DNA from 4 places in the Pseudomonas sp. E141 genome. Region 1 is predicted to be linked to each of the others. Evidence: predicted binding sites of a transcription regulator. Region 1 holds the regulator's gene; each other region holds the start of a gene.
The links. Region 1 encodes FliA, which starts transcription of late flagellar genes. Its sites were predicted from a motif close to CTAAAGTTTNNNNNNNNNNNGCCGNTAA; they were not measured.
Positions count from the first base shown of each region.

Region 1 (7,560 bases):
CCGAAGCTCATTAATGGGTGCTCCTAGAGGTCTAAAACCTAAAATCCAAGGCTGGACAGCAAATCGTCCACATCGTCCTGACCGGACACAACGTCTTCTCTTTTATCGGCATGAATTTGCGGACCTTCACCCTGAGAGAGATGTTTTTGTGGATCTTTTTCAGCGAGCATCGCTTCACGGTCGTGTTCGATGCCTGCAAAGCGGTCTACCTGGCTGGCCATCAACACCAGTTTGAGCAGGTTGCTTTCCACTTCGGTGACCAGTTGGGTCACCCGCTTGATCACCTGGCCGGTCAGGTCTTGATAGTCCTGAGCCAGCAGAATGTCGTTGAGGTTGCTCGCCACGGCGCGGTTCTCGGCGCTACTGCGCGTCAGGAAACCGTCGACCCGACGGGCCAGCTCGCGAAACTCTTCAGCCCCGACTTCGCGCCGCATGAAGCGACCCCAGTCGGTGCTCAAGGCCTGGGCTTCATCGCTCAGGCCATTGACCAGCGGCGTTGCGTTCTCCACCAGGTCCATGGTGCGGTTGGCCGCGGCCTCGGTCAGCTTGACCACATAACCCAGACGCTCGGTCGCGTCGGTGATCTGCGAGACCTCCTCGGCCTGCGGCATGTTCGGATCGATCTGAAAATTGACAATCGCGCTGTGCAGTTCACGCGTGAGCTTGCCCACTTCCTGATACAGACCGCGGTCACGGGTCTGGTTGAGCTCATGGATCATTTGAACCGCATCGCCAAAGCGGCCTTTCTCAAGGCTGTCGACCAGTTCGCGGGCATGTTTTTTCAGGGTCGATTCGAAATCACCCATTGAAGATTCGTTATCCATAGCTCCCCCGTGGCGCCGTTAACCGATGCGTTCGAAGATTTTTTCGATCTTCTCTTTCAACGCCTGGGCCGTGAAGGGTTTGACCACGTAGCCGTTCACACCGGCCTGGGCCGCTTCGATGATCTGCTCGCGCTTGGCTTCGGCAGTGACCATCAGCACCGGAAGGTGCTTGAGTTTTTCGTCGGCGCGCACGTGGCGCAGCAAGTCGATACCGGTCATGCCGGGCATGTTCCAGTCAGTCACCAGAAAGTCGATGCTTCCGCTGTTGAGAACCGGAATGGCAGTGGTGCCATCGTCGGCCTCGACCGTGTTGGTGAACCCAAGGTCACGCAACAGGTTTTTTATGATCCGCCGCATCGTTGAGAAGTCATCAACGATGAGGATTTTCATGTTCTTGTCCAATTCGACCTCCAAGCAGTCTTAAACGCGCCCAGCACCTGAACGCGCCATTTCAATCAATCCGGCACAACACTCGACAACGGTCTGGAGGACAACAGAGAAAGACTGGCTCAGCACATGCCAGGCCAGCCTCGTTCGCAGTGTCCCCACACTGCTGTCAGCGCGCTCGCCACTCCCCCAAACGCCCCCGCAAACGGGCCGCGCACTGGCTGTGTAACTGGCTGACCCGCGATTCGCTGACACCCAGGACCTCACCGATTTCCTTGAGGTTCAGCTCTTCGTCGTAGTACAGCGCCAAGACCAGTCGCTCACGCTCCGGCAAATTGGCAATCGCATCCGCCAGCGCGCTCTGGAAACGCTCATCTTCCAGGTCACGCGATGGCTCCATGTGAGCACTCGCGCCGTCCTCGTGCAGCCCTTCGTGTTCGCCGTCCTGCAGCAGGTCGTCGAAACTGAACAGGCGACTGCCCAAGGTATCGTTCAAAATCCCGTAATAATCATCGAGACTCAATTGGAGTTCGGCCGCAACCTCGTGATCTTTAGCGTCACGCCCGGTTTTAGCTTCAATGGCGCGAATGGCGTCACTGACCATGCGGGTATTGCGATGCACCGAACGCGGCGCCCAATCACCCTTACGGACTTCATCGAGCATCGCCCCGCGAATGCGAATACCGGCATAGGTCTCGAAACTGGCGCCCTTGCTCGCGTCGTATTTGTTCGACACTTCGAGCAGGCCGATCATGCCCGCCTGGATCAGGTCTTCAACCTGGACACTGGCCGGCAACCGCGCCAGCAAGTGATAGGCGATACGCTTGACCAGAGGCGCGTATCGCTCAATCAATTCGTACTGGGCGTCCCGTGCCGATTTCTTGTAGAGATGGTTGTAACCGCTGGCTGTCATAACACGGGCCCTGCTGTTTGTTGCACGAGACGCTCGACGAAAAACTCCAGATGCCCGCGAGGGTTGGCTGGCAGTGGCCAGGTATCAACCTTCTGGGCAATAGCCTTGAACGCCAGTGCGCATTTGGAACGGGGAAAGGCTTCATAAACCGCACGTTGCTTCTGGACGGCCTTGCGTACGCTTTCGTCGTAGGGCACAGCGCCGACGTATTGTAGGGCGACGTCCAGGAAACGATCCGTGACCTTTGTCAACTTGGCGAACAGGTTGCGACCTTCCTGCGGGCTCTGGGCCATGTTGGCCAGGACGCGGAAGCGGTTCATGCCGTAGTCACGGTTCAATAACTTGATCAGGGCATAGGCGTCGGTGATGGACGTCGGTTCGTCGCAGACCACCAGCAAGACTTCCTGGGCAGCGCGTACGAAACTGACGACCGAATCACCGATACCGGCAGCGGTGTCGATCACCAGCACATCGAGGTTGTCACCGATGTCGCTGAAGGCCTGGATCAGGCCGGCGTGTTGAGCCGGGGTCAGGTGAACCATGCTCTGGGTGCCCGAGGCAGCCGGCACGATGCGAATCCCGCCCGGCCCTTGCAGCAGCACGTCGCGCAGTTCGCAGCGGCCCTCTATCACGTCCGCCAGCGTGCGCTTGGGCGTGAGCCCCAGCAGCACGTCGACGTTCGCCAGGCCCAGGTCGGCGTCCAGCAGCATGACCCGTCGGCCAAGCTCTGCCAGAGCCAGGGACAAGTTCACTGACACGTTAGTCTTGCCGACGCCACCTTTGCCGCCGGTCACCGCGATCACCTGTACGGGATGCATGCTGCCCATGTTCGTTCTTTACCTTGTCTTACTTAGACGGAGGCCACATTACTGGCTGCGCGCTCGCATGAAGGAACAATGCATGGCAGACCATCGATGTAGGTACAAAAAATATTCATGATTACCTCAGCCGACCTGCTTGGTCGGGCTGTGGTAGATATCAGCGAACATATCAGCCATGGCTTCTTCGCTGGGTTCTTCCTGCATTTGCACACTCACGGCACGACTGACCAGTTGATGACGGCGCGGCAGATGCAAATCATCCGGGATCCGCGGCCCGTCGGTCAGGTAGGCCACCGGTAAATCATGACCGATCGCCAGGCTCAACACCTCGCCCAGGCTTGCCGTTTCGTCCAGCTTAGTCAGGATGCAGCCGGCCAGCCCGCAGCGTTTGTAGCTGTGGTATGCGGCGGTTAGAACCTGTTTCTGGCTGGTGGTTGCCAACACGAGATAATTTTTTGACCGGATCCCACGCCCGGCCAGGCTTTCAAGCTGCATGCGCAGGGCCGGATCGCTGGCTTGCAGGCCGGCGGTATCGATCAGCACGACGCGCTTGCGCAGCAGCGGTTCCAGCGCCTGGGCCAGGGACTGGCCCGGATCCACATGGGTCACCGACACATTGAGGATCCGGCCAAGGGTCTTGAGTTGTTCCTGGGCACCGATACGGAAACTGTCCATGCTCACCAGGGCGATGCTCTGGGCGCCGTACTTGAGTACATAACGCGCCGCGAGCTTGGCCAGGGTGGTGGTCTTGCCCATGCCGGCCGGGCCGACCATGGCAATGACGCCACCTTCTTCGAGAGGCTCGACTTCCGGTGTGGCGATCATCCGCGCCAGGTGCGCCAGCAACATGCGCCAGGCCTGACGAGGTTCTTCGATATCGTTGATCAGCGCCAGCAGGTCGCGGGACAACGGGCCGGACAAGCCGATACGTTGCAGGCGACGCCACAGGTTTGCCTGGGCCGGACGGTTGCCTTGCAACTGGTTCCAGGCCAGGGAGCCGAGCTGAACTTCCATCAGTTCACGCAGGCTGTTGAGTTCGAAGCGCATCGAGTCCAGGGCGCGCGGGTCGACGCCACCGCCTGAGGCAGCCTGAACCGGCGCCGGACGACGCGGCTCGGCCTTGGCCTGCTCGACCAGTGGCTCAGCAGCGGTCAACGGCAATCCAGCGGTCAGAGGCTGGCCGGCGAACAATTGACGATTGGTGCCCGCGCTGGCTTCGCCGTCACTGCTGCGCAAGCTCAATTCGGCCTGGGCACTGGCGATGCGCGACTGGGTCTTGCGCAGCTCATCCTCGAGTTCCATGTTGGGAACACGTGGGGCCAGCGCCGACAATTTGTAATCCAGAGCCGCCGTCAGCTCGACACCGCCGGCGATCCGACGGTTGCCGATGATGGCGGCTTCAGCGCCCAGCTCGTCACGAACCAGCTTCATGGCCTGACGCATATCGGCGGCGAAAAAACGCTTCACTTGCATAAACCACTACCTCAGCCGTTGGGCCCTACTGTCGCAACGATGGTCACTTGCTTGTTGTCCGGTATTTCCTGGTACGCCAGCACATGCAGCCCCGGGACCGCGAGGCGCCCGAATCGCGAAAGCATCGCGCGAATCGGACCGGCCACCAGCAGGATCACCGGTTGGCCTTGCATCTCCTGCCGCTGGGCTGCATCGATCAGCGAACGCTGCAGCTTCTCGGCCATGCTTGGCTCCAGCAGAACGCCCTCTTCCGAGCCTTGTCCTGCCTTCTGCAGACTATTGAGCAATATCTGTTCCAACCTTGGCTCCAACGTGATCACAGGCAGCTCCGACTCAGTGCCTACAATGCTTTGGACGATTGCGCGGGATACGCCAACCCGCACCGCAGCCACCAGAGCGGCGGTATCTTGACTCTTGGAAGCGTTGTTGGCGATAGCCTCGGCAATGCTGCGAATGTCGCGCACCGGCACCTGCTCAGCCAACAGCGCCTGCAACACCTTGAGCAATTGCGACAACGAAACCACGCCAGGCACCAGCTCTTCGGCCAGCTTCGGCGAGCCTTTGGCCAGCACTTGCAGCAATTGCTGGACTTCTTCGTGACCGATCAGCTCGCTGGAGTGCTTGTACAGAATCTGGTTCAAGTGGGTCGCGACCACGGTACTGGCGTCCACCACGGTATAGCCAAGGGACTGGGCCTGGGCCCGCTGGCTGATTTCGATCCATACCGCTTCCAGGCCAAAAGCCGGATCCTTGGCGGTAATGCCGTTGAGCGAACCGTAGACCTGTCCCGGGTTGATCGCCAGTTCACGGTCCGGGTAAATCTCGGCTTCGGCCAGGATCACCCCCATCAGCGTCAAGCGATAGGCACTTGGCGCCAGATCGAGGTTGTCACGAATATGTACAGTGGGCATCAAAAAGCCCAGGTCCTGGGACAGCTTCTTGCGCACACCCTTGATCCGCGCGAGCAATTGACCACCCTGATTGCGGTCCACCAAGGGGATCAGACGGTAACCGACTTCCAGGCCGATCATGTCGATCGGCGTCACGTCGTCCCAGCCCAGCTCCTTGGTTTCCATGGCACGAGCCGGCGACGGCAACAGTTCCTGCTGACGCTTGACCTCCTGCAGAGCCTGAACCTTTTGTACGTTCTGTTTCTTCCAGAACAGGTAGGCGCCACCCGCCGCCAATGCGGCCATGCTCAGAAACGAGAAATGGGGCATCCCGGGGACCAGGCCCATCACGGCCATCAGTCCGGCTGCAACGGCCAACGCCTTGGGCGATGCAAACATCTGCCGGCCGATCTGCTTACCCATGTCTTCGGAGCCGGACGCACGGGTCACCATGATCGCGGCAGCTGTGGATAACAACAGTGATGGCAATTGCGCCACCAAACCGTCACCAATGGTTAACAGCGCGTAAACCTTGCCGGCATCGCCGAATGTCATGCCGTGCTGGAAGATACCGACAGCCATACCGCCGATCAGGTTGATGAAGAGGATCAGCAGGCCGGCGATGGCATCGCCGCGCACGAATTTGCTGGCACCGTCCATGGAGCCATAGAACTCGGCTTCCTGGGCCACTTCCAGACGACGGGCCTTGGCCTGGCCCTGATCGATCAGGCCAGCGTTGAGGTCGGCGTCGATTGCCATTTGCTTGCCGGGCATTGCATCGAGGGTGAAACGCGCGCTCACCTCGGAAATCCGTCCGGCACCCTTGGTCACCACGACAAAGTTGATGATCATCAAAATGGCGAAGACGACGATACCCACCACGTAGTTTCCGCCGATCACCACTTCACCGAAGGCCTGGATCACCTTACCGGCAGCGGCGTGGCCTTCATGCCCGTGGATCATCACCACCCGGGTGGACGCCACGTTGAGCGCCAGGCGCATCAGCGTCGCCACCAGCAGAATGGTCGGGAACACCGCGAAATCCAGTGGCCGCAATGCGTACACACACACCAGCAGTACAACGATGGACAAAGCGATGTTGAACGTGAAGAACACGTCCAGCAGAAACGGTGGCACCGGCAGCATCATCATGGCGAGCATGACCAGCAGCAACAACGGCACGCCCAGATTACCCCGGCTGAGGTCGGCTACGTTGTTGCGCGCGGTGTTGAATAACTGAGAGCGATCCACCAATAATCCCCGTTCCTGTGAAGCAAACTTTTGACGCCCGGAACGGGCGTAGACGGGGTGTTGCAAGAAGCCTTCCAACTTTTGTCAGAGGCTGAAATAGAGGCGCTAGCCAAGGCGCCGTATGCAATCAAGGCTCGCTCCCACTGGTTCTGCATCCGAGCGCAATCAACGCAGGCCCGAATCAGGAGTCGCGGCGCAAATCCGGTGGAATCGGCAAATCCTTGAGAGGCTCGGGGCGCTTGCCCTTGCCGGCGCGGTGTTGACGGATCTGATAGACGTAGGCCAACACCTGGGCCACGGCCAGGTACAGGCCTCCGGGGATTTCCTGGTCGAGTTCGGTGGAGTAGTAAATCGATCGCGCCAACGCGGGGGACTCGAGCAGCATCACTTCGTTGGCTACGGCAATCTCGCGGATTTTCAGCGCCAGGAAATCACTGCCCTTGGCCAGCAACACCGGAGCATTGCCTTTATCGGGGTCGTACTTGAGTGCCACGGCGTAGTGAGTCGGGTTGGTGATGACCACGTCGGCGTCCGGGATCGCCGCCATCATCCGGCGCTGGGACACTTCACGCTGCAACTGGCGAATCCGTTGCTTGACCTCCGGCTTGCCCTCCTGGTCCTTATGCTCGTCGCGGATCTCCTGCTTGGTCATCATCAGCTTCTGCTTGCTCTGATACAGCTGGATCGGCACGTCGATGGCGGCGATCAGAATCAAGCCGCAAGCCATCCACAAGGTACTCCAGCCCACCAGCTGCACGCTGTGGATAATGGCCTGCTCCAAGGGTTCATGGGCGATGCGCAGCAAGTCGTCGATATCGGCCTGCAGTACCGTCAGCGCGACAAACAGGATCAGGAAAAACTTCCCAAGCGCCTTGAGCAACTCCATCAGCGCCGTGCTGGAAAACATTCGCTTGAGGCCGTTGGCCGGGTTCATCCGACTGAACTTGGGCGCCAGGCTCTTACCGGCAAACAGCCAGCCCCCCAGGGAAATCGGGCCAATA
Region 1 is NZ_CP084024.1:1,391,098-1,398,657, reverse strand. It holds gene GKKCFE_RS06370 (chemotaxis protein CheA) at 1-11, opposite strand, end outside; gene GKKCFE_RS06365 (protein phosphatase CheZ) at 39-824, opposite strand; gene GKKCFE_RS06360 (chemotaxis response regulator CheY) at 843-1,214, opposite strand; gene fliA (RNA polymerase sigma factor FliA) at 1,381-2,124, opposite strand; gene fleN (flagellar synthesis regulator FleN) at 2,121-2,951, opposite strand; gene flhF (flagellar biosynthesis protein FlhF) at 3,069-4,418, opposite strand; gene flhA (flagellar biosynthesis protein FlhA) at 4,430-6,559, opposite strand; gene flhB (flagellar biosynthesis protein FlhB) at 6,741-7,560, opposite strand, start outside.

Region 2 (7,560 bases), 3.0 Mb from region 1:
AGCTTGTTGTGCTGGAACGGATCGGGCTCCGACTCCAATGGCTCGCCGTTGTTTCATCTGCTCACGGGCGCGACGCTGCTCGGTGCGTTTTTTATCGTGACCGAACCGGTCTCGGGCGCCAAAGCGCCCCTCGCTCGCCTGCTGTTTGGCGCAGGCGTGGGACTGCTGACTTACCTGATCCGGACTTGGGGTGGTTACCCGGACGGCGTGGCGTTTGCGGTGCTGCTGATGAACCTCGGCGTGCCCGCACTGGAGCGCTTCGCCGAGGCGCGACACAGGTCGCAGCCCCTATGAAAAACTACCGTGGCGTTGCCATCCTGGCTTTGCTGATCGGTCTCGGCATTGGGGCCACTTACCTGACTCAGCTCAGCACCGCAGGGCGCATCAAGGGTCAGCAACAAGACCTTGCGAACCGAACCTTGCTCGACGTGCTGCCGACCGACCGATACGACAATCAGCCATTGGCACAACCTGTCGTAACGGCCCCCGTGACCTTGGCCCATAGCACGCTGCTGGGCGGATACCTGGCGACTCGCGCCGGCCTGCCCAGCGCAGTGTTGTTACGCAGTCAGGTACTGGGCTATGAAGGCAGCATCCAATTGCTGGTCGCTATCGACCCGCAAGGGCGGTTGCTGGGCGTGAAAACCCTGCGCCAGTCGGAAACGCCCGGCCTGGGCGCGGCCATCGCTGACTGGCCAAACCCCTGGCTGCAATCCTTCAACGGTAAGTCGCTCCAGGCGCCCACCGACAGCGGCTGGGCGTTGAAAAAGGATCAGGGGCAGTTCGATCAACTGGCCGGCGCGACCGTCACCTCCCGATCAGTCCTGCAGGCTGTTCACGATGCACTGCGTTACTTCGACGAGCATCAGGCTCAACTGACCGGAGTGATCATTGATGAATAAGCCATTGGTCCTGACCCGCGGCCTGCTGCTCGTGCCCTTGGTCGGCGCCAGCGATTCGCTGGCAAACGCGCTGGGCTTATGGCTGGCCTGGGTACTGATCAGTGCCGGCCATGGCTTGGCCATGGGGCTGGTACGGTCCCACCTGACAGCGCCTCAGCGACTGCTCGCTTCCATTGTGCTGGCCGCCACCCTGACGGCTTGCGCAGGCCTGGTGGCGCAGGCCTGGATGCTGGAAATGTATCAGCCGCTGAGCCTTTACATTGGCTGGATCGCTTTGAGCTGTGTGGCGCTGGAGCATGACGACATCTTCGTCGGCTCACGCCTGCCCGAACATCTCAGGCTGGCAGGCGTGTTCGGCCTGCTGATGATCGGCTTGGGCGCCCTGCGCGAGCTGATTGGCAACGCAATATCACTGGCCTTGCTCGCCCCTGGCGGGTTTATTCTGCTCGGTCTGTTGCTGGCAGCGCACAAGGCCTGGACGGGCGCCAGCCCCCCTTCAACGATCGAGGAAACGCCGCGCCCATGAACGCCGCAAAACGCCTGGAAATATTCCGTCGCTTGCACGAAGACAACCCGGAACCGAAGACCGAACTGGCCTACAGCTCGCCGTTCGAACTGTTGATCGCGGTGATTCTGTCGGCCCAATCCACCGACGTCGGCGTCAACAAGGCCACGGCCAAGCTGTTCCCGGTGGCCAACACGCCGCAGGCGATTCACGCGCTGGGTGTCGAAGGGCTGTCCGAGTACATCAAGACCATCGGCCTGTTCAACAGCAAGGCAAAAAACGTGATCGAGACATGCCGCCTGCTGATCGAGCGCCACAACGGCGAAGTCCCACAGACTCGCGAAGCGCTGGAAGCGCTTCCAGGGGTCGGTCGCAAAACCGCCAATGTGGTGCTCAACACCGCATTTCGCCAACTGACCATGGCCGTCGACACTCACATTTTCCGCGTCAGCAACCGCACCGGGCTGGCGCCGGGCAAAAACGTGGTGGAGGTGGAGAAAAAGCTGATGAAATTCGTACCCAAGGCATTTCTACTCGATTCCCATCACTGGCTCATCCTTCACGGACGTTACGTCTGCCTGGCGCGCAAGCCCCGCTGTGGCAGCTGCCGGATCGAGGACTTATGCGAATACAAGCACAAGACCTCCGACGATTGAGGCGCTATTGCTTTTATTGATTTGTCGATTGAAAAAATCTTTTTTACCCGCCCGTGGTTTATCGATATAAGGAGCGCCAATGGCAGTTTAAGCCTGGAGTCGATCCCATGAGTGCTGACAAAGAACAACTGGATGTAGAAGACGATTTCATCGCCGTTGAGGCCGACGATGTGGAACCTGTGGTCGTCGAAACAGCGAAAACCAATCTGAGCAAACGTCGCACGATTGATAATCTGCTGGAAGAGCGCCGCTTGCAGAAACAATTGGCCGATTACGACTTTGACCTCTGACACGTAAAAGCCTCCCGAATGGAGGCTTTTTACTGAGTACGCGCGGCCGGAAAAACTCACACTAACCCGTTACGCTGCGCCAGTTCGATCAGATCAACCAGCGAGCGGGCATTGAGCTTCAACAACAAGCGTGTCTTGTATGTACTGACGGTCTTGTTGCTCAAGAACATCCCATCGGCAATTTCCTTGTTGGTCTTTCCCCGAGCCAGTTGCTGCAAGACCATCATCTCTCGCCCGGACAGTCGATCGACCATATCGGACTCGCTTGCGTTACCCAGACTCGAACGCACCGTATGCAGCGCCTGATTGGGGAAATAACTGTACCCCGACAGCACCGCCTTGATTGCACTGAGTAACTCGGTGAGGTCCTGCTGCTTGCACACATAACCGGCTGCCCCCGTCTGCATGCAGCGCATCGAAAAATGCCCAGGTGCCTGGGAAGTCAGCACCAGAACTTTCAAAGGTGAAGGGTTGGCGGTCAGGCGTGCGATGACCTCCAGTCCATCCAGTTTCGGAATGCCGATATCCAGAATAACGATATCAGGCATAAGTTCACGGGAAAGTTGCAACGCATCGACGCCATTATCGGTTTCGGCAATAACTTCATATCCATGACGCTCCATTAGCAAACGTACAGCAAGACGAATGACGGGATGATCATCCACGATCAGCACTTTATTCATGGGCAAATCCAACTTCGCTGTTCGAATTTTTAGAGCACGCACAATAGCCTAGTCAATTCTACCTTGGCATGCCGCCCCCCCTGACCGCTCGCACCGAGAGACGCAACCTACAAGCGATACAGAAAAATCCTACAAATCCCCTTGGAAATAATGCGCCATAAATTTGTTTACAGAGGCAAATGGATGCATCAGGGGATCCGCGCCCCTCTAAACAAGCGCTTTTTTCTGCATCCACCCCGTCCCCCAATAGCAAAAAAACACTCGCCTCATAAAAAGTAACTGAATTATTTACCAACACAACCACAAAGGTTTTATTTAAATAAAATTGAATTCACATAAGGAATAAGCGAAATTTATTCAATCCTATCCATGAGGAAACACCACGATCAATACCTTAACCGCGAACTCATCAATTACTCACACCTTCCTAATGCAATCACCGAGCCTGAATATGTTATGAGCATCCACCATGAACAAACCTTCGAAAATCATCACCAACCCCATGACGCTAATCGCTATATTCGCAACTTTGTCCGAGACTTCGGCAGCCATCTCCCTGCCTTTCCTCGACGATCAGGACCGTGAATACTATCTTTGGTTTCTGATCAGCTTTCCGTTCTATCTATTATTTCTTTTTTTTATCACCCTGAACTTTAACTATCGCTCGTTATATTCGCCCTCGGATTTTCGCAAGAGCAAACACTTCATGAAAATCATGGATGATTCGAGCTGTCGGCGCGCACGGTTTTCCCGCCGGGCGCCCAAGGGCAAAGGATGGCTGATCACTGTTCATCCACAGAAAAAACAGCGACGACTGTTCATTTTGGTTATCCCCCGGGCACCGGAAGGCCTGGCCGAGGCCGATCGATCCAAACGCGCAAAACAGCGCCACAACGAACGAGCAGCACAGGGGAAAGGGTCCCCCAAAAAAAACGGCCTGCACATGGCAGGCCGTTTTCATGGAGCCAGGATCAGAACAGCTTGCGACCCTTGTTCGCCGCGATGCGCATGCGCAGGGCGTTGAGCTTGATGAAGCCAGCAGCGTCGGCCTGGTTGTAAGCGCCACCGTCCTCTTCGAAAGTCGCGATGTTGGCATCGAACAGGGAGTCATCAGACTTGCGCCCAGTGACGATGACATTGCCCTTGTACAGTTTCAGGCGCACGACGCCATTCACGTTGACCTGGGAGGCATCGATCATCTGTTGCAGCATCAGGCGCTCCGGACTCCACCAGTAACCGGTGTAGATCAGGCTGGCGTACTTGGGCATCAACTCGTCTTTGAGGTGAGCCACTTCGCGGTCCAGGGTGATCGACTCGATCGCGCGGTGAGCACGCAGCATGATGGTGCCGCCCGGGGTCTCGTAGCAGCCGCGGGACTTCATGCCGACATAACGGTTCTCGACGATGTCCAGACGACCGATGCCGTGTTCGCCACCGATACGGTTCAGGGTCGCCAGCACGGTGGCCGGGCTCATTTCCACGCCGTCCAGCGCGACGATATCGCCGTTGCGATAGGTCAGCTCCAGGTATTGCGGGGTGTCAGGAGCCTTCTCCGGGGAGACGGTCCAGCGCCACATGTCTTCTTCGTGCTCGGTCCAGGTGTCTTCCAGCACGCCGCCTTCATAGGAGATGTGCAGCAGGTTGGCATCCATTGAGTACGGGGATTTCTTCTTGCCGTGGCGTTCGATCGGGATGGCGTGCTTCTCGGCGTAGTCCATCAGCTTTTCACGGGACAGCAAGTCCCACTCGCGCCACGGCGCGATGACTTTCACGCCGGGCTTGAGGGCATAGGCACCGAGTTCGAAACGCACCTGATCGTTGCCCTTGCCGGTGGCACCGTGGGAAATGGCGTCGGCACCGGTTTCGTTGGCGATTTCGATCAGGCGCTTGGCGATCAACGGACGGGCGATAGAGGTACCCAGCAGGTACTCGCCTTCGTAAACAGTGTTGGCGCGGAACATCGGGAACACGAAGTCACGGACGAACTCTTCGCGCAGGTCATCGATGTAGATCTCTTTGACGCCCATGGCCTGAGCCTTGGCGCGTGCAGGCTCGACTTCTTCGCCCTGCCCCAGGTCAGCGGTGAAGGTCACCACTTCACAGTTATAAGTGTCCTGCAGCCACTTGAGGATCACCGAAGTGTCCAGGCCGCCGGAATACGCCAGAACGACCTTGTTTACGTCCGCCATGCCATCACTCCACGGGTTGTACGGAAAGCCGAGAAGTTTAACGTCCAGCGCGGATAATTTACAGGGGCGCGACAGCTTATGACGACGAAGCGACAGATTATGTCGAGCGCGCGACGATCCTCACGGGTCAGGATGTCCGCGCGGCGGTGGCTGCAGTGGGCTGGGCCGGTGTCGCGGTCGGCGTCGGAGCCTTGGCAGGGGGCGCGGCGGGTGTAGCCTGCGGTGCCGGCGCTTCAGGCACCGCCACACGCTCCAGGCGCACGGCCACACGACGGTTCTTGGCGCGGTTGGCGGCACTGGTGTTGGGCACCAGGGGGTAACGTTCGCCGTGGAACCGCACGGTGATCTGCGACTCTTGAAAGCCGTTGGCCTTGAAGAAGTCCTGGACCGCCAGGGCACGGCGACGAGACAGCTCACGATTGGTCAATCGATTGCCGCTATTGTCGGAGTGACCGTCGAGTTCGACATGGTTGACGGTCGGGTCGGCTTTGATGAAGTCGATCATCACCTGCAACTGAGCCTTGGCCCGGGCATCGAGCTCAACGCCTTCGCCGGGAAAGCCGATCTGGGATTGCTTCACCTGCTCGAAATTCTTCGGCAACAGTTTTGCCACGCAGCCCTGGTAATCACTGAAGGCCTTGTTGAAGCGCACGGGCAGCAGCCGGACTTCCGAAACCCGCCCGTCCCCCGTGTTACGCCGTACCACTGGGCTGCGCCCTTCCATCAGCCCGCTGATCAAGCGGCCCGCCTGGACCTGAGAGCTGTTGAAGAGCACATCGCCGCTGCCGAGCCTGACCGAGCCCAGGTTGATGTCGCCCCGTCCCGGCTGCCAAGGCGCGGCGGCCGCCAGCAGGATGGCCGAACCACCACCGAGCATCGGGTTATGGGACTTGAGCCGGAAGATCGCCTGCTCGCCGGCCCGGCGCACGAATTCGCCGCTGCCGAAATCGGTGACCGGCTGACTCAGCCGGCACTCGAACTTGTCGCCTTCGACCGTCCACTCAATGCTCTCCAGACGGGTCTGGAAAGTGAGCGCCATGGCGGGAAGGCTGGCAAACACACTGAGCAAGGCTAAATAACGCTGGCGCACGGGCGGCTCCAATGGCTTTTATACAAAGATCGACACACGTTGAGAGTATGACGCCTGTCCGGGGCGCCTTACGGATTCGTGGCACACCTGTAGGAGCTATCGGTAACTTGCGCCAGAACTTGATAGCGGGTGCCTGAATCGGTCTTTTCCGGTAGCATTCCCCAGAGTTTGACCCGCCTGGAAGCCCCCCAATGTCCGACCGCCTGACCCTGCTGCGTCCCGACGACTGGCATATTCATCTTCGCGATGGTGCTGTGTTGACCCATACCGTCGCCGATGTCGCGCGCACCTTCGGGCGCGCAATCATCATGCCGAACCTGGTTCCGCCAGTGCGCAACGCCATCGAGGCCGACGGCTATCGCCAGCGAATCCTGGCCGCACGCCCGGCCGGCAGCCGTTTCGAACCGCTGATGGTGCTTTACCTCACCGACCGTACGCAGCCCGAAGAAATACGCGAGGCCAAGGCCAGCGGCTTCGTCCATGCCGCCAAGCTGTACCCCGCCGGCGCCACCACCAACTCGGACTCCGGCGTCACCAGCATCGACAAGATTTTCCCGGCGCTGGAGGCCATGGCCGAAGTCGGGATGCCGTTGCTGATCCACGGTGAAGTCACTCGTGGCGACGTCGACGTGTTCGACCGCGAAAAAATCTTCATCGATGAGCACATGCGTCGCGTCGTGGAACGCTTCCCGACGCTCAAGGTGGTGTTCGAACACATCACCACCGGTGATGCCGTGCAGTTCGTCAACGAAGCCTCGGCGAACGTTGGCGCGACCATTACCGCACATCACCTGCTGTACAACCGCAACCATATGCTGGTGGGCGGGATCCGGCCGCACTTCTATTGCCTGCCGATCCTCAAGCGCAACACCCATCAAGAAGCCTTGCTCGACGCTGCCACCAGCGGCAGCGCCAAGTTCTTCCTCGGCACGGACTCGGCGCCCCATGCCCGGCACGCCAAGGAAGCGGCCTGCGGTTGCGCTGGCTGCTACACCGCCTATGCCGCCATCGAGATGTATGCCGAGGCGTTCGAGCAGCGCAATGCGCTGGACAAACTCGAAGGCTTCGCCAGCCTCCACGGCCCGCGCTTCTATGGCCTGCCGGTGAACACTGATCGTATTACCCTGGTTCGCGACGAGTGGACCGCCCCCGCCAGCCTGCCTTTTGGCGAGCTGACTGTTATCCCGCTGCGCGCCGGTGAAAAACTGCGCTGGCGCCTGCTGGAGGAAAGTGTGTGAGTGAAGA
Region 2 is NZ_CP084024.1:4,385,769-4,393,328, forward strand. It holds gene GKKCFE_RS19650 (RnfABCDGE type electron transport complex subunit D) at 1-294, shown strand, start outside; gene GKKCFE_RS19655 (RnfABCDGE type electron transport complex subunit G) at 291-902, shown strand; gene GKKCFE_RS19660 (Rnf-Nqr domain containing protein) at 895-1,428, shown strand; gene nth (endonuclease III) at 1,425-2,063, shown strand; gene GKKCFE_RS19670 (PA3496 family putative envelope integrity protein) at 2,171-2,353, shown strand; gene GKKCFE_RS19675 (response regulator transcription factor) at 2,410-3,036, opposite strand; gene GKKCFE_RS19680 (hypothetical protein) at 3,506-4,060, shown strand; gene GKKCFE_RS19685 (argininosuccinate synthase) at 4,008-5,225, opposite strand; gene GKKCFE_RS19690 (flagellar protein MotY) at 5,353-6,315, opposite strand; gene pyrC (dihydroorotase) at 6,507-7,553, shown strand; gene rnt (ribonuclease T) at 7,550-7,560, shown strand, end outside.
Region 2: a site for FliA is predicted at 6,412-6,439, ahead of GKKCFE_RS19690 (flagellar protein MotY). Genes of this name have one in related genera too.

Region 3 (7,560 bases), 580 kb from region 1:
TCCGGCCTCAGACGAGGAACATCCGCGCACCTGCGAACTCCCAACTGTACGGCGCCACCGCTGCGCAGACCGTTCAACGGGAAGTCGACAGGAGTTTGAAATGTCCGAACACATTGTCCATTTTCATTGCCAGATCGATCAGGGAACGACCGAGCGCTTCCGGGACAACTGCCTGGAAGCCATTGAAAAAGGCGCCGACTCACTGATGCTCAACCTCTCGACGATCGGTGGCAGTACCAACTTCGGCTTTACCCTCTACACCTTCATCAAATCCCTTCCGGTGCCGGTGCGTGCCGTGAATGCCGGCAATATCGAGTCCATGGGCATCATCATGTACCTGGCCGCCAGCGACCGCACCACCACGCCTCACTCGCGTTTTCTGATTCACCCGATGAACTGGTATTTCGGCCAGAAGTCGGTGGATCACTCGCGTTTGCGGGAATACCTGTCCAGCCTGGACAACGACGTGGCGCGGTACGTGGAAATCTACGTCAAGGAAACCGCGGGCGCCGCCACTCAGTTGGACATTTTCAAATGTCTTTGCGCCGAAGAACGGGTCATCCCGGCCGAAAACTCTTTGGCCTTCGGCATTGCGCACCGGGTCGAGCAAGTGGTTTTCCCGGCGGATGCCAAGCATTGGAAAATCAGTGGTGGCGAGGACCAGTGACCCCGTGCGGTCAGTGCGTGCCGTTCGTCATCTGACGAAGCGTTCTCATTAAACTTTTGCCGGCCATTATCTTTCACAAATTATGCGAGGCTCGTTGCTCGCGTAACCAAAATGAGGATGCTCGAAATGGCCAGTAGCGGAAACAAAAACCAAGGCAACTTCGCACATGATCGGGAAAAAGCATCGGAAGCCGGCAAGAAAGGCGGCCATGCGTCGGGCGGCAACGTTGCCAATGATCGTCAGAAAGGCTCTGAAGCGGGCCGCAAAGGAACTGACCGCAACCAAGGCGCGGGCAGAAAATCGTAACCTGGAAAATCGCTGGGGCGCACGCCTGCTGCGCCCCGGCGCTTAATCTGTCATTGCCCTGAGGCGTCGATCAGCGTCCGCTATAAGCCTTTTTCACCGTGTCGATCCAGATCGGGTCCAGCCGAGCTTGCTCGCTGTCGAGATTGAGCGCCTGCATCCTTGTCAGATGCTCATCAGCCTCGCGGGCGAGTGAGCCCTGGGCGCTGGAGTTGGCGTCCAGTTGATGCATCTGCGTCAATCCCAGATGATAAAACCGTAGCAGCTTCATGGCCGCCACGTCCTGGGCCTGCACACCGGCCTTCACCTGGTGGATCACATTGGTGATGCTCATCAGGCTGCGCTTGAGCTGCCAGCCGTACACCGCCGCGGCCATCCACGGCTGCGACCAGAAATACAGACGCATCAAGGCGACCATCACCAACACCGCGGCAATCACCCCGCCGAGATTGAAGCGAAAATTATCCCCCCCGGGTGTGCCGAACAGCATCACCGAAAGGCTGGACAACAGCATCGCCAGTGCCAGGAACGTCACGGCGACGATGAGGGTACTGCGTCGGGTCTGGCGTCGGTAGACTTCGGCGTCCCACGGCTTGAGCTCGAACATCGCGGTGCAATTTCCTTGTGCGGGGTAAAAAAAGTCCCGCATTATCGCCTGCCCGGTGGATTTAGCTATGCTGGAGCTCATTTTGTGTTGCAACCGACCCGAAGGATCCGGATCAAAGTCCATGGCGATACCGCAAGGATCGTGCGATCTTTCTGCGTGGACGTTTTTTTCAAGATGCCGTCGTTGTGAGTACGGCATCGTTTTCAAGGAAAGCTGAATGAATCAAAGACATGTAATCAACGCCTCGGTCAGCCCGAAGGGCAGCCTGGAGACTTTGTCCCAGCGTGAAGTCCAGCAACTGAGTGAGGCCGGTTCCGGCAGTATCTATACCCTCTTCCGCCAGTGCGCCCTGGCCATTCTCAACACCGGCGCCCATGTCGATAACGCCAAGACCATCCTGGAAGCCTACAAGGACTTCGAGATCCGTATTCACCAGCAAGACCGCGGCGTACGCCTGGAACTGCTGAACGCCCCGGCCGACGCCTTCGTCGATGGCGAGATGATCGCCAGCACCCGCGAGATGCTGTTCAGCGCCCTGCGCGACATCGTCTACACCGAGAACGAACTGGACAGCCAGCGCATCGACCTCAGCTCCTCCCAGGGCATCAGCGACTACGTCTTCCACCTGCTGCGCAACGCCCGCACATTGCGCCCTGGGGTGGAGCCAAAAATTGTCGTGTGCTGGGGCGGCCACTCGATCAACACCGAAGAATACAAATACACCAAGAAAGTCGGCCACGAACTGGGCCTGCGCAGCCTGGACATCTGCACCGGCTGCGGCCCGGGCGTGATGAAAGGCCCGATGAAAGGCGCCACCATCGCCCATGCCAAACAGCGCATCCACGGCGGCCGTTACCTGGGCCTGACGGAGCCCGGCATCATCGCCGCCGAAGCGCCGAACCCGATCGTCAATGAGCTGGTGATCCTGCCGGACATCGAGAAGCGCCTGGAAGCTTTTGTGCGCGTGGGCCACGGCATCATCATCTTCCCGGGCGGCGCCGGTACGGCGGAAGAGTTCCTCTACTTGCTGGGTATCCTGATGCACCCGGCCAACCAGGACCTGCCCTTCCCGGTTGTTCTGACCGGGCCCAAGAGCGCCGCGCCGTACCTTGATCAACTGCATGCCTTTGTCGGTGCGACCCTGGGCGAGGCTGCGCAGAAGCACTACCAGATCATCATCGACGACCCTGCCGAAGTGGCGCGCCAGATGACCCAAGGGCTCAAGGCGGTCAAACAGTTCCGCCGCGAACGCAACGACGCTTTCCACTTCAACTGGTTGCTGAAAATCGACGAAGGCTTCCAGCGCCCGTTCGACCCGACCCACGCCAACATGGCCAGCCTGGGCCTGAGGCGCGACCTGCCCGCCCACGAACTGGCCGCCAACTTGCGCCGGGCGTTCTCGGGGATCGTGGCCGGTAACGTCAAGGACAAGGGTATCCGCCTGATAGAAGAACACGGTCCTTACGAGATCCACGGCGATGCCGCCATCATGGAACCCCTCGACCGGCTGCTCCAGGCCTTCGTCGCCCAGCACCGCATGAAACTGCCGGGCGGCGCGGCGTATGAACCGTGCTATCGCGTGGTGACCTGACTGATTCAACGATCACCACAGATCCAACTGTGGGAGCGAGCCTGCTCGCGATGGCGGCGGATCAGATTGCATCAATGCTGAATGTGCCGACGCTATCGCGAGCAGGCTCGCTCCCACAGGGGGTCTGCTGCGATCACAGCGTCGGGTTCAGTCGCATCCGTCCGGCCTCATCCACCTCAAGGCCAAGCCCACGGTAATCCTTGATCAGCGGATGGGGGGTGGCCACCGGATGCGTATGCGTCGCCGTCACCACCCACACATCCGCTCCCGCCGCCTCGCCGGCCTTGATACCCGCTTCGGCATCCTCGAACACCAGGCAGTCCTGGGGGGCGACTTGCAAGCGCTCCGCTGCCAGTCGATAACAGGCCGGATTGGGTTTGCCGTCGCTCACATCCTCGGCGGTGACCATCACCGCCGGACGTGGAATGCCGGCCGCTTCCATGCGCCGCAAGGCCAGCGCCATGGGCGCCGAGGTGACGATGGCCCACTGCAGGGGCGGCAGGCTGTTGAGAAATGCTGCAGCACCGGGCACCGGCACCACACCTTCCACGTCTTCGATTTCCTCGCGGGTAATCTGCTCGGCCTCGGCCAGGGCATCTACCCCTGGCAGGCGCTGGCGGGCAATGGTGTCGATGGCGCGCACGCCGTGGATGGTCGGCAGAAAGCTCGCCACCTCCACACCGTGACGAAGGGCCCAGCGCGTCCAGATCCGCTCGGCCGCGGCGATGGAATTGAGCAGCGTGCCGTCCATGTCGAAGAGGAAGGCGCGATAGGAAACACTGGAGGGCGGGCGGGCAGACATCGAAATCCTCGGTGATGGCGGTAGGAGAATGCCGGCCACTGTAACATCGCCAGGCACCGAATCCCTGTGGGAGCGAGCCTGCTCGCGATGGCGGTGAGTCAGCGCGCATCGATGCCGAATGTGCCGACGCTATCGCGAGCAGGCTCGCTCCCACAGGTTTTTTGTTGTGTCAGAAAGCGCAGAGCTACACCAACCGCTCAATCCGCTGATGCTGCCAGACCATCTTGTAGTACAGGGTCTGCAACACCAGCATGCTCAAGTAAGCCACCGGAAACGCCATCCATACCCCTTGCAGGCCGAACTGCGCGTCCAGCAGGTAGGCCACTGGCAGCTGAACGCCGACGATGCAGAAGATCGAAATCGCCACCGGCATCAGCACCGTGCCGCTGGCGCGCATGATGCCGCCGACCACCGCCTGGAAGCCGAAGACCAGCAGGCTCCAGAGCATGATGTGCAGCAGATGTTCGGCCTGGATTCGCGCCGCCGGGTCGGTGATGAACAGCCCCAGCAGCCAGTGAGACAACAGATATCCCAAGACCACCAGCCCACCGGTGAGCCAGACGTTGATCAACAGCCCGGTACGCAGGATCGGCCCCAGACGCTCCAGACGCCCGGCACCGATGGCCTGGGCGCCGAGGATCGAGGCGGTGATGGCAATCGACAACGCCGGGAACTGCACGTAATTGACGATCTGCGTCACCGCGCCATAGGCGGCCGTGGCCTGGGACCCGTGGCCATTGACCAGCGCCAGGATCACCAGCTCCGACAGTGAGATCACCACCATCTGCAACCCCGTGGGCAGGCCGATGCGCAGCACCTTGCCGAGGATGTCCATGTCCAGGCGCATCGCCGCGAACAACGCCCGGTCCGGCGCCAGGGCGTGCTCGCGACGGTTCAGGCGCCACGCGAGCATGACCATGGCCGACGCCGTACCCACCAGCCCCGCCAGCGCCGCGCTCTCGATGCCCATCTGCGGCAGCCCCAGCCAGCCGCGAATCAGCGCCGGCGTCAGCAGCAGCCCGACGCTGGTGGACACCAGCAAGGCCAGCATGGGCGACAGCGTATCGCTCACCCCGCGCAGCAACTGGGTAAACACCACGAACACCAGCAGTATCGGCAGGATCCACATCATCACCCGGGCATAGGACACCGCGTCCTCCAGCACATCGGCCGGCGTCCCCAGCCCCTGCAGCGCCTGGCGCGCGAACACGGTGCCGAGCACCGCCGCCACCAGCCCGATGATCGCCGCCAGCAATAACGTGGTACCGGCAATCGCCTTCACCGTGCCGGTTTCCCCGGCGCCGTAAGCCTGCCCGATCAATACCCCTGCTCCCGCGCCCAGGCCAATCACCAGCGCGATAAAGAAAAACAGGATGGGAAACATGCCTGATACCGCCGCCAATGCCTGGGTGCCGAGCATCTGGCCGATGTAGATGCTATTGAGCGTGCCGGACATCGATTGCAGGAAATTGGACAGGACCATGGGGGCCAGGAACAGAAGGTAGATTTTCCAGAGAGGCTGGGTGGGCATGAGGGCTCGTGATGGGAGGTTCAAAATCCGATGCGGGGTAATTTAGCTTATTCCCGGATGGTGGTGAGGGAATCTGTGGGAGCAAGGCGCAAGGGGTTGTGGGCGACTCATCTGTTCGTCAGGGCGCCTCGACATTTCAGCGACTGCGTCTAATCTCAGATAGCACAGTGCCACTCACTGGGCAGGTCAACGCCCTCGGCCATACCGGAATCGGACGACCGGTCTTAAAGTCCGGGGTGGGGTCGCAGATAACCAGTTATTCGTAAATAACCTGTTAGCAACACTGTTCAAGGACCGAACCATGACGTCGTATTCACACGGTCATTCCCATTCCCAAACTCCGCCGCGCATCCTTTGGTCCAGCTTGTTTGTGGCCCTGATCGCGAGCGTCGTCCTGCTGGTTCTCAACGGCCCAAGTACACAAAACCTGGGGTTGTGTGCCGTGCTCCTGGCCATTGGCGCCGGGGTCGGCGTGTGGGCTGCCCGCGCCCAGCACCAGCAGATCGACAGAGCCGTCGCCGCCGCCATTGCCCATCACGCGCTACACGCCGCCGACCACTTGAACCATAAGGCCAGCGCGCAACTCAACGAAGTCATCCTCGGTGCCATGCCGATCTGGGCCAAGCAGGTGGAAAGCTCCCGGCAGCAGACCGAAACCGCGATCGTCTCGCTGACCAATCGCTTCACCGGCATCTCTTCACGCCTGGAAGATACCGTGCAAGCTTCGCAACTGGCCGCCGGTGAGCTGGCCGGCAACAGCAGTGGCGGCGCCGTGCAGGTGCTGGCCCAAAGCGAAGGTGAGCTGGTCCAGGTCATCGACTCCCTGAAAGCCACCCAGGCCAGCCGCGATGAAACCCTGGCCCAGGTGCGCAACCTCACCGCCTACACCGGCGAGCTGCGGACCATGGCCGCCGATGTCGCGGCCATTGCCGCGCAAACCAACTTGCTGGCCCTCAACGCCGCCATCGAAGCCGCCCGTGCGGGCGAAGCCGGGCGCGGTTTTGCGGTGGTGGCCGACGCCGTGCGCAGCCTGTCGAGCAAGTCCAGCGAGACTGGCCAGCAGATGTCGGCCAAGGTCGACATCATCAATAGCGCCATCACTCAATTGGTCCAGGCCGCCTCCAGCGGCGCGGATCAGGACAGCCAGTCGGTCAGCGTCTCCGAGGACAGCATCCAGCGCGTGCTGGAACGCTTCAAGAGCGTCACCGGGCGGCTGGCCGAATCGGCCGACCTGCTGCAGCAGGAAAGCTTCGGTATTCGCGACGAGCTCACCGAAGTGCTGGTCAACCTGCAATTCCAGGATCGGGTCAGCCAGATTCTCAGCCACGTGCGCGACAACATCGAGGACCTGCATGTGCATATGCAGCAGGCCAGTCAGTCGCCCGACCAGGCCGTTTCCATCGATGCCCGCCAATGGCTGGCGCGCATGGAAACCACATACGCCACCGAAGAACAACGCCGCAACCATCACGGCGAATCGGGCACGCAACAGAATTCACAGGAAATAACCTTCTTCTAGGAGAGCCGTTCATGGCTAAAAGTGTATTGGTTGTCGACGACTCAGCGAGCGTCCGGCAGGTCGTCGGCATCGCGTTGAAAAGTGCCGGCTACGACGTGATCGAGGCCAGCGATGGCAAGGATGCACTGGGCAAGCTCAATGGCCAGAAGGTGCACCTGATCATCAGTGACGTGAACATGCCGAACATGGACGGCATCACCTTCGTCAAGGAGGTCAAGAAGCTGGCCAGCTACAAGTTCACGCCGATCATCATGCTCACCACCGAATCCCAGGAGTCGAAAAAACTCGAGGGCCAGGCGGCGGGTGCCAAGGCCTGGGTGGTCAAGCCGTTCCAGCCGGCGCAGATGCTGGCGGCGGTGTCCAAGCTGATTCTTCCTTGATTCGCGGAGAGTGAAATGCCCTTGCTGTACGAAACACAGGACGACACCGCGCAGGTGCAGATCGACGGCGAGCTGACGATCTACACCGCCGCCGACCTCGCCGCGCAGTTGCTGCCGCGCCTGGGGGCGACGCCGCGCATGGCGCTGGATCTGTCGCAGA
Region 3 is NZ_CP084024.1:1,969,492-1,977,051, reverse strand. It holds gene GKKCFE_RS08990 (ATP-dependent Clp protease proteolytic subunit) at 101-667, shown strand; gene GKKCFE_RS08985 (con-10 family general stress protein) at 794-973, shown strand; gene GKKCFE_RS08980 (DUF3087 family protein) at 1,044-1,577, opposite strand; gene ppnN (nucleotide 5'-monophosphate nucleosidase PpnN) at 1,795-3,168, shown strand; gene GKKCFE_RS08970 (HAD family hydrolase) at 3,302-3,970, opposite strand; gene GKKCFE_RS08965 (MATE family efflux transporter) at 4,155-5,501, opposite strand; gene GKKCFE_RS08960 (methyl-accepting chemotaxis protein) at 5,803-7,020, shown strand; gene GKKCFE_RS08955 (response regulator) at 7,032-7,400, shown strand; gene GKKCFE_RS08950 (STAS domain-containing protein) at 7,416-7,560, shown strand, end outside.
Region 3: a site for FliA is predicted at 5,726-5,753, ahead of GKKCFE_RS08960 (methyl-accepting chemotaxis protein). Genes of this name have one in related genera too.

Region 4 (7,560 bases), 970 kb from region 1:
TCAACACTTGGAGATCGTCCAGTTGGAACAGGACACTCCAGTCGAACCAGGGGAAACCGGACGGCTGCTGTTCACTTCGCGCAGACGCCAAGCGCAGCCCCTTCACCGCTACGAAGTTGGTGATTGCGGGCGCTGGCTCACCGCTCCCTGCTCGTGTGGCCTGGAGTCACCCCGGTTCGAGTTGCGCCAGCGCCACGGCGCCCTGATACGCATCGTGACGTACCTGATCAATACCCGCGAGCTGGCTGAGCAGGCACAAACGGCCATTCAGATCGTACTCGATTACCACAGCAGCGGCTGCGAACGCCTGCTGATTCGCGCCGATGGCGACGCACAAACAGTTCGGCGCCAGGTCATGGGCCTCGAACTGCTGTCCACGCTGGTGGAGTCCGAAATGCTTGTACTGGACGTGCAATCCTGTCCAGCAACAAGTTTCGAACCTAACAAACACAGCGGCAAAGTACCGCTGGTGATTGATCGCAGACTCACCGCTTGATTGTTTTCCCGTGTAATTGAATAAGCGGACGTTAGAGTCCGAGAGAACCCTGATGAGCACCTCTTTACCATTCGAACAATGGCTCGCCCATATTCGTACGCATTCAACGTTCTACCGCAAGTCTTTACGGCATTTACCCGCGCAGAATTGCGCTCTGGAGGATGTCCCCATTGTCGACGTCGCCGACTATTGGGCCGGCAGTCATGACCTGGACCATTGGGACGTACTGACCGGCAAAGTCGAAGACGCACTGATCTACAAAACCGGTGGCACGACCAGTCAGGGAAAACTGTCTGTGTACACCCACGCTGAATGGCAGCGGATGCTCAACTGCTTCGGTCAGAGCCTGTCAGGGCAATTGAGGGCTGGTGATCGAATCGCCAACCTGTTCTTTTCCGGAGACCTGTACGCCAGTTTCCTGTTCATTCATGGCGCCCTTGGCAAAGTCGATGTAGCCATCACCGAATTCCCGTTCACCGGGGCGGTGGATCTCGACGTGCTGACCGAGGCCGTAACCGGCCACCGCATCAATGTGCTGGCCGGCGTGCCCGCGCACCTGCTGGCGTTTGCCGACCATTTGGATCAACAGGGGCGAACGCTGCCCGGCATCACCACCGTGCTGTTCGGCGGAGAAAACCTGTTCGACAGCCAGTTGCCCGCGTTGCAGCGCGCCTTCCCACAGGCACGCTTCGCCTCCATCGGCTATGCCAGCGTCGACGCCGGGCTGGTGGGCGCCAGCGCACCGGACTGCAACCTGGGCGAGCACCGCGTGTTCGGCGAACAGATACGGGTGGAGATCATCGATGAACTGAGCGGTGAGGTCATCCAGGCGTGCGATCGGCCCGGCAATCTGGTGGTGACCAACCTCACCCGGACCCTGATGCCCATCGTGCGGTATCCGGTGGGCGACCGAGCGTGCTGGCGCGAGCCGGTTGGTACCCCGCGACGCAAGTTCGCGCTTCAGGGCCGCAGCGCGAAAAGCCAGCGAGTGCGGGTAGGCGTTTTCTCGCTGTTTTCGCAGGAAATCAGCGACATCATCCGCAGCATTGGCGGTGACCTTCAGTGGCAATTGATCATCGAGCACGCACAGAACAACGACCGCGTGTTGCTCAAGTGGGTGCCTGGCGGGCAAACCCAGGCTTGCCAGTCACTCTCCAACACATTGAAAGCTGCTTTGACCAAACAGTATCCGGGTATCGACCAACTCGACCTGCACGTCCAGGCCTGCGCCTTGCAAGCGTTGGAACGCCATCCACGCTCTGGCAAGCACCTGTCGATCATCGACCGCCGCACCTATGCTCCGTTGACAGCGAGGCACGCCGGATGAGCAGCGTGGTCATCCGACCGTTCAGGCCCACGGATGGCGTCGGAACCAGCGAATTGTTCCGCCGGGTTTACGGCGATCACTACGTCTCACCAGACGTCTACCTGCCACACATGATTGGCCTGCACAACCTGCTGAACCGTTGGCACTCCATGGTCGCCGTGGAGGATGAGCGCGTGGTCGGTCATGCCGCATTGTGTCGGCAGACGGCCGATGGTGAAGACGCGGAACTGGCCCTGATCGCGGTGGACCCCGCGATGCAGGGCGGCCAGATTGCGACGCGCCTGGGGCAGAAATTACTCGACAGCTGCCAGGACCTCGGGCTTGCCAGGCTGTCGATCAAGCAAGTCACCAGCCATTGCTACAGCCAGCGTCTGGCACAACGCCTGGGGTTCCATGACACCGGGCTGCTGCCTGACCATGTGCCCTCACCTTTCGCCACGGTCCACGCCGAAACCATCGTGGTCGGCAGCCAAGTGGTCAGCGGCCATCGCCGCCCGCTGCCGCACCTCAAATGGCCCGCGGCATGCCAATGGCTGACGCAACCCTTGGCATCGCTGTTTGGTACCTCGCTCGAGGCGCCCTTGCCTTCGGTACAGCCTTTTCAAATCCGACAGCTGCCCGGAAGAATCGACATTGTGGCTGGGTACATAGGCCTTCGCCTGGCCGGGCAACTGCTGCGCTTGCCGGCCCATTGGTCGCTTTCAGTGCGACTCGGACTGCGTCAGCAATTTGCCGACGATTACCAACGATTGATGGACGCCGGATTCATCTTCACCGGGATCATGCCTGCCGAAGGCGACCCCGGTTGGCAGGCGCTGTTTCACCGTGGCGCCCTGGATCGCCCGCTCACCTTGCATTCGGAGCCGATGCAACGGCTCCACGAACAAGTGCAAGCCCAAGGGCACATCTGGAGGAGCGCCCAGGCAGGTTCGGCGGCGTAAAAACGGAGTTTTCGGCGCTGTGGCCACGCAAAAAAGTCGCGCTGAAATGCTGGAAGATCGCGGCGTTCACGCTGCGATCTTTCCCGATCAGCGGTAATGTTTGCTATGTGGGCACCCCTCAAGCTGTCCAGCGACGGGCCGATAAAAATAAGTCAGGCCATTGCGCCAGCTCCCGAAAGACGCCTTCGAGCAAGGATTCCCACATGCCCGCATTTCGCACCATTCAGGCGCGCTACACGCTGTTCCTGATTTCATTCATCCTGTTGTTGTCCATCCTGACCGTCGTGGGTATCAGCTATCTCGTCGCGCCCAAACTGCGCCACACCGAAGAGCAAGTGGCGCTTAATCGCATCAGCGAAGTGGCCGAGCAGATCCAGGGGGAATTGAACAAGGTCCAGGCGCAGCAACGCAGCATCACCCAGACCATCCCGCTGCTCGACAGCGATGCCATAGACAGGGTCCTGCCTGGCTTGGTGGATCAGTACGGCGAGCTGAAAGTCTTTGGTGGCGGGATCTGGCCGCTGCCTAATCAGCGGGCCGAAGGACGTAGCAAATTCAGCACGTTCTGGCACCGCGACGCCTCGGGCAAACTAGTGGTCAATACCTTCTGGAACAGCGACGCGGCGCCAAATTATTACGATCAACCCTGGCACAAGGGCGGCATGGCCACACCCGCCGGCAAGTGCGCCTGGGCCGCCGCCTATAAAGACGACGCCAGCGCTGAGCCGCGGACCAACTGCGCCATGTCCATCCAGAAGAACGGCGCGCCTTATGGCGTTTCCACCATCGACGTGACCCTGGGCTTCTTCAATGAGCTGGTAGCACGCAAGGAAGCCGAGCTGAGCGCCGAGATGCTGATCGTGGAAGGCGATGGCAAGATCATCAGCAACAGTTCGCGCATCAGCGGCCCCATCGTGCTGAAGAACATCAGCGAACTGGCGGCAACCTCGCCCTTCGCCGCACAGGTAAAGGCCGGCCTGGCCCAACGAGACCAGCCGCTGCAGCGGGTCGAATTTGATAACAAGGGTGAGGCCAGTACCTTTTTCATGCGGCCTATCGAAGGTTCGCCGTGGTTCCTGGCTACCGCCTTGCCAACCCGCCTGATCACCGCCCAGCGCGACGATGTACTGAGCACGTTAAGCCTGCTGCAGATCCCGATGGTGATCCTGCTGGTGTTGATGCAGTTGTACGCGATCCGTCAGTTGACCAACCGCATGAAGACACTCAAGAGCAACATCGATGCGCTGTCCACCGGCGATGCCGACCTGACCCGGCGCATCACCATCCGCGCCGAGGATGAACTGGGGGCGATCGGTCATTCGGTCAACGGCTTCATCGTTTACCTGCAAAACATGATCGGCGAAGTCACCCAGGCGACCGGCGCCATGGCGACAAGCCTGGACAACCTGCAACGGACCTCAGCCCACACCAGCGAAATCCTGATGCGCCACGCCTCGGAAACCGATCAGACCGTCACGGCCATCACCGAGATGAGTTCCACCGCCGAAAGCGTCGCGCAGAACGCCGCCGAAACCGCTGCGTTCACCCAACGCGCCAATGAACATGCCGACCATTCTCGGGTGGTTGTCGCAGAGGCGTCCAACAGTGTGGTGGCCTTGATCGATGAAGTCGCCAGTGCTACCCGCAAAGTCGAAAGCATGCAGCAGGACGCTCAACGCATCACCGAGATTCTCGGCGTAATCGGCGCCATTGCCGAGCAGACCAACTTGCTGGCCCTTAACGCCGCCATCGAAGCCGCCCGGGCCGGTGAGCAGGGTCGAGGCTTCGCAGTGGTGGCCGACGAGGTACGCGCCCTCGCCGCCCGCACCCAGGCCAGCACCTCGGAAATCAACGAAATGCTGACGCGCTTGACCCAGGGCGTGAGTTCATCGGTTTCGGCCATGGAAAACACCCAGGCCAGCTGCCAGTCAGCCGCCGACGCCACGTCCAGGGTCAATTCAGGACTGGATGAAATGGCCGGTTCCGTCAGCCAGATCAACAGCCTGAGCACTCAGATCGCCACCGCTGCCGAACAGCAGAGCGCCGTGACCGAGGAAATCAATCGCAGCATGGTGCAGATCCGCCATATGGTGGAAGAGCTGGTGGAAAGTGGCCTGGCCAGCGAGAACAACACCCGCCAGTTGCTGGAAGCCAACAGCCGGGTGAATGCGATCATGGGGCGGTTCAAAGTGCGCTGAAACGCCCCAGGTTGTTTGCATATGAACCTGAGGGAGCGAGCCTGCATGCGATGACGGCGGCAAGGTCGACACTGGCCAAGCTGACCCACCGCGATCGCGAGCAGGCTCGCTCCCGCAGGGTTCTGCGGTGGCGGGTGAATTTGCGCCGAACTTCGAATCAGTACCGCTTCCAACCTGACAACTCTGTAATCCGCCCCTCAGCCCACTGTCAGCTCACGCTCGCTACTCTGTTATCCTCCTCCCAAACTGTTCGACACGAGACTGTCCCCATGGCCAATCCCCTGCACCTGCTCGCCCTGAGCGCGTTTTTTGTCACCACCCTGGCCCAGGCCGCCGAACCGATCACCATTGACGTACACCGCGATGCCAATTGCGGTTGCTGTAAAAAATGGATTTCACATCTGCAAGAAAACGGCTTCAAGGTCAACGACCATGTTGAAACCGACATGAGTTCAGTCAAACAACGCCTGGGTGTTGCGCCAAACCTGCGCTCCTGCCACACCGCCCAGATCAATGGCAAATTCGTTGAGGGGCATGTCCCGGCCGACCAGGTCCTGGCGTTGAGCAAACGGAACGACCTGCTCGGTGTGGCCGCGCCTGGCATGCCCATGGGTTCGCCCGGTATGGAAACGGACGGCATGAGTGATGCGTATCAGGTGATCGGCCTGAAAAGCGACGGGACGCAAACCGTGGTGGCGGATTACCCGGCCCACTGATGGGCGAGGCTTACATCGGCTTGTTCCTGGCGGCATTCGGTGCCGCCACCTTGTTACCGCTGCAATCCGAAGCACTGCTGGTTGGGCTGTTGCTCAGCGAACGCTATGAAACCTGGCTGTTGCTGGGGGTCGCCACCGTGGGCAACGTACTGGGCTCGCTGGTGAACTGGTGGCTGGGCACACGCCTGGAGCAGTTCAAGGATCGGCGCTGGTTTCCGGTCAGTCCGGCGCATCTGGACAAGGCCCGCGTGCATTATCAGCGTTATGGGCGTTGGTCGCTGCTGCTCAGTTGGATGCCCATCATCGGCGATCCACTGACCTTGGTGGCGGGCGTGATGGGCGAGCCGTGGCGGCGCTTTGTGTTGATCGTGACCCTGGCCAAAGGGTTGCGTTATGGCGCACTCGCCCTCGCGACCCTGGGCTGGATGGGTTGAACGTTCGCGACTTTGGGTTGCCTGTGGTTAATGTCGCCATAATCGGGCCACGCCAGGATTGGCCGGATGCCCAAAGGAGATTGCCCATGTCGCGTTCCACTGCTCGCTGGTTACCCAGCCTGTTTCTGACGGCCGCCCTGCCGCTGTTCGCCCAGGCCGAAAACCCGCCTGAAGGCCCGGCCTATGGCCCGGAACTCCAAGGCTTCGAATACCCCTACACACTCAAGCACTTCCCCCTTCAGTCCCAGGGCCAATCGTTGCAAATGGGCTACATGGACGTGCCGGCCCAAGGCGAGGTCAATGGCCGCACCGTGGTGCTGATGCACGGCAAGAATTTTTGCGCCGCCACCTGGGGCGACTCGATCAAGACCCTCAGCGAGGCCGGTTACCGGGTCATCGCCCCGGATCAGATCGGTTTCTGTACGTCCAGCAAGCCCGCTCATTACCAGTACAGCTTCCATCAACTGGCAACCAACACCCAGGCCCTGCTCAAGGCTCTCGGGGTGCAGAAAAGCATTGTGCTCGGCCACTCCACCGGTGGCATGCTCGCCACCCGTTATGCCTTGCAGTTTCCCGATCAGGTCGAGCGGCTGGCGATGGTCAACCCCATCGGCCTGGAGGACTGGAAAGCCCTCGGCGTGCCCTACCGTACAGTGGACCAGTGGTACGAGCGCGAACTGAAACTCAGCGCCGACGGTATCCGCAACTACGAGCGCAAGACCTACTATGGTGGCCGCTGGAAACCGGAGTTTGAGCACTGGGTGGACATGCTGGCCGGGCTGAACAAGGGGCCGGGGCACACGCAAGTCGCGTGGAATTCGGCGCTGATCTACGACATGATCTTCACCCAGCCGGTCTACTACGAATTCAAGGACCTGAAAGTACCGACGCTGCTGCTGATCGGCACCTCCGACACCACCGCCATCGGCAGCGACATCGCGCCGCCGGCCGTGAAAGCCAAACTGGGCCGGTATGAAGTGCTGGGCAAGCAGGTGGCTCAATTGATTCCCCAGTCGACCCTGGTGGAGTTCGCCCATCTGGGGCATGCCCCACAGATGGAGGAGCCGGACCGGTTCCACCAGGCCTTGCTGGGCTGGCTGAACAAACCCATTCCCTGACGAGGTGTTCCATGGCGGTGCAAATAGCAGTCATCGATGATTGGCAGGACGTAGCGCGGGACGTGGTGGACTGGTCGGTGCTCGATAGCATCGGCCAGGTGACATTTATTCATGAGTACCCTGCCGAGCGCGACACCCTCGCCGCGCGCCTGCACCGCTTCGAAGTGATCTGCGTGATGCGTGAACGCACGCCATTCGACGAAGGCCTGCTGCGCCGCCTGCCCAACCTCAAGCTGTTGCTCACTGGCGGCATGCGCAATGCCGCCCTGGACCTCAAGGCAGCCGCCGAACTGGGTATCCAGGTATGCGGCACCGAAAGCTACAAGCACG
Region 4 is NZ_CP084024.1:2,357,608-2,365,167, reverse strand. It holds gene GKKCFE_RS10685 (acyl-CoA reductase) at 1-496, shown strand, start outside; gene GKKCFE_RS10680 (phenylacetate--CoA ligase family protein) at 549-1,823, shown strand; gene GKKCFE_RS10675 (GNAT family N-acetyltransferase) at 1,820-2,764, shown strand; gene GKKCFE_RS10670 (methyl-accepting chemotaxis protein) at 2,968-4,962, shown strand; gene GKKCFE_RS10665 (DUF411 domain-containing protein) at 5,232-5,678, shown strand; gene GKKCFE_RS10660 (YqaA family protein) at 5,678-6,112, shown strand; gene GKKCFE_RS10655 (alpha/beta fold hydrolase) at 6,199-7,230, shown strand; gene GKKCFE_RS10650 (D-2-hydroxyacid dehydrogenase family protein) at 7,242-7,560, shown strand, end outside.
Region 4: a site for FliA is predicted at 2,882-2,909, ahead of GKKCFE_RS10670 (methyl-accepting chemotaxis protein). Genes of this name have one in related genera too.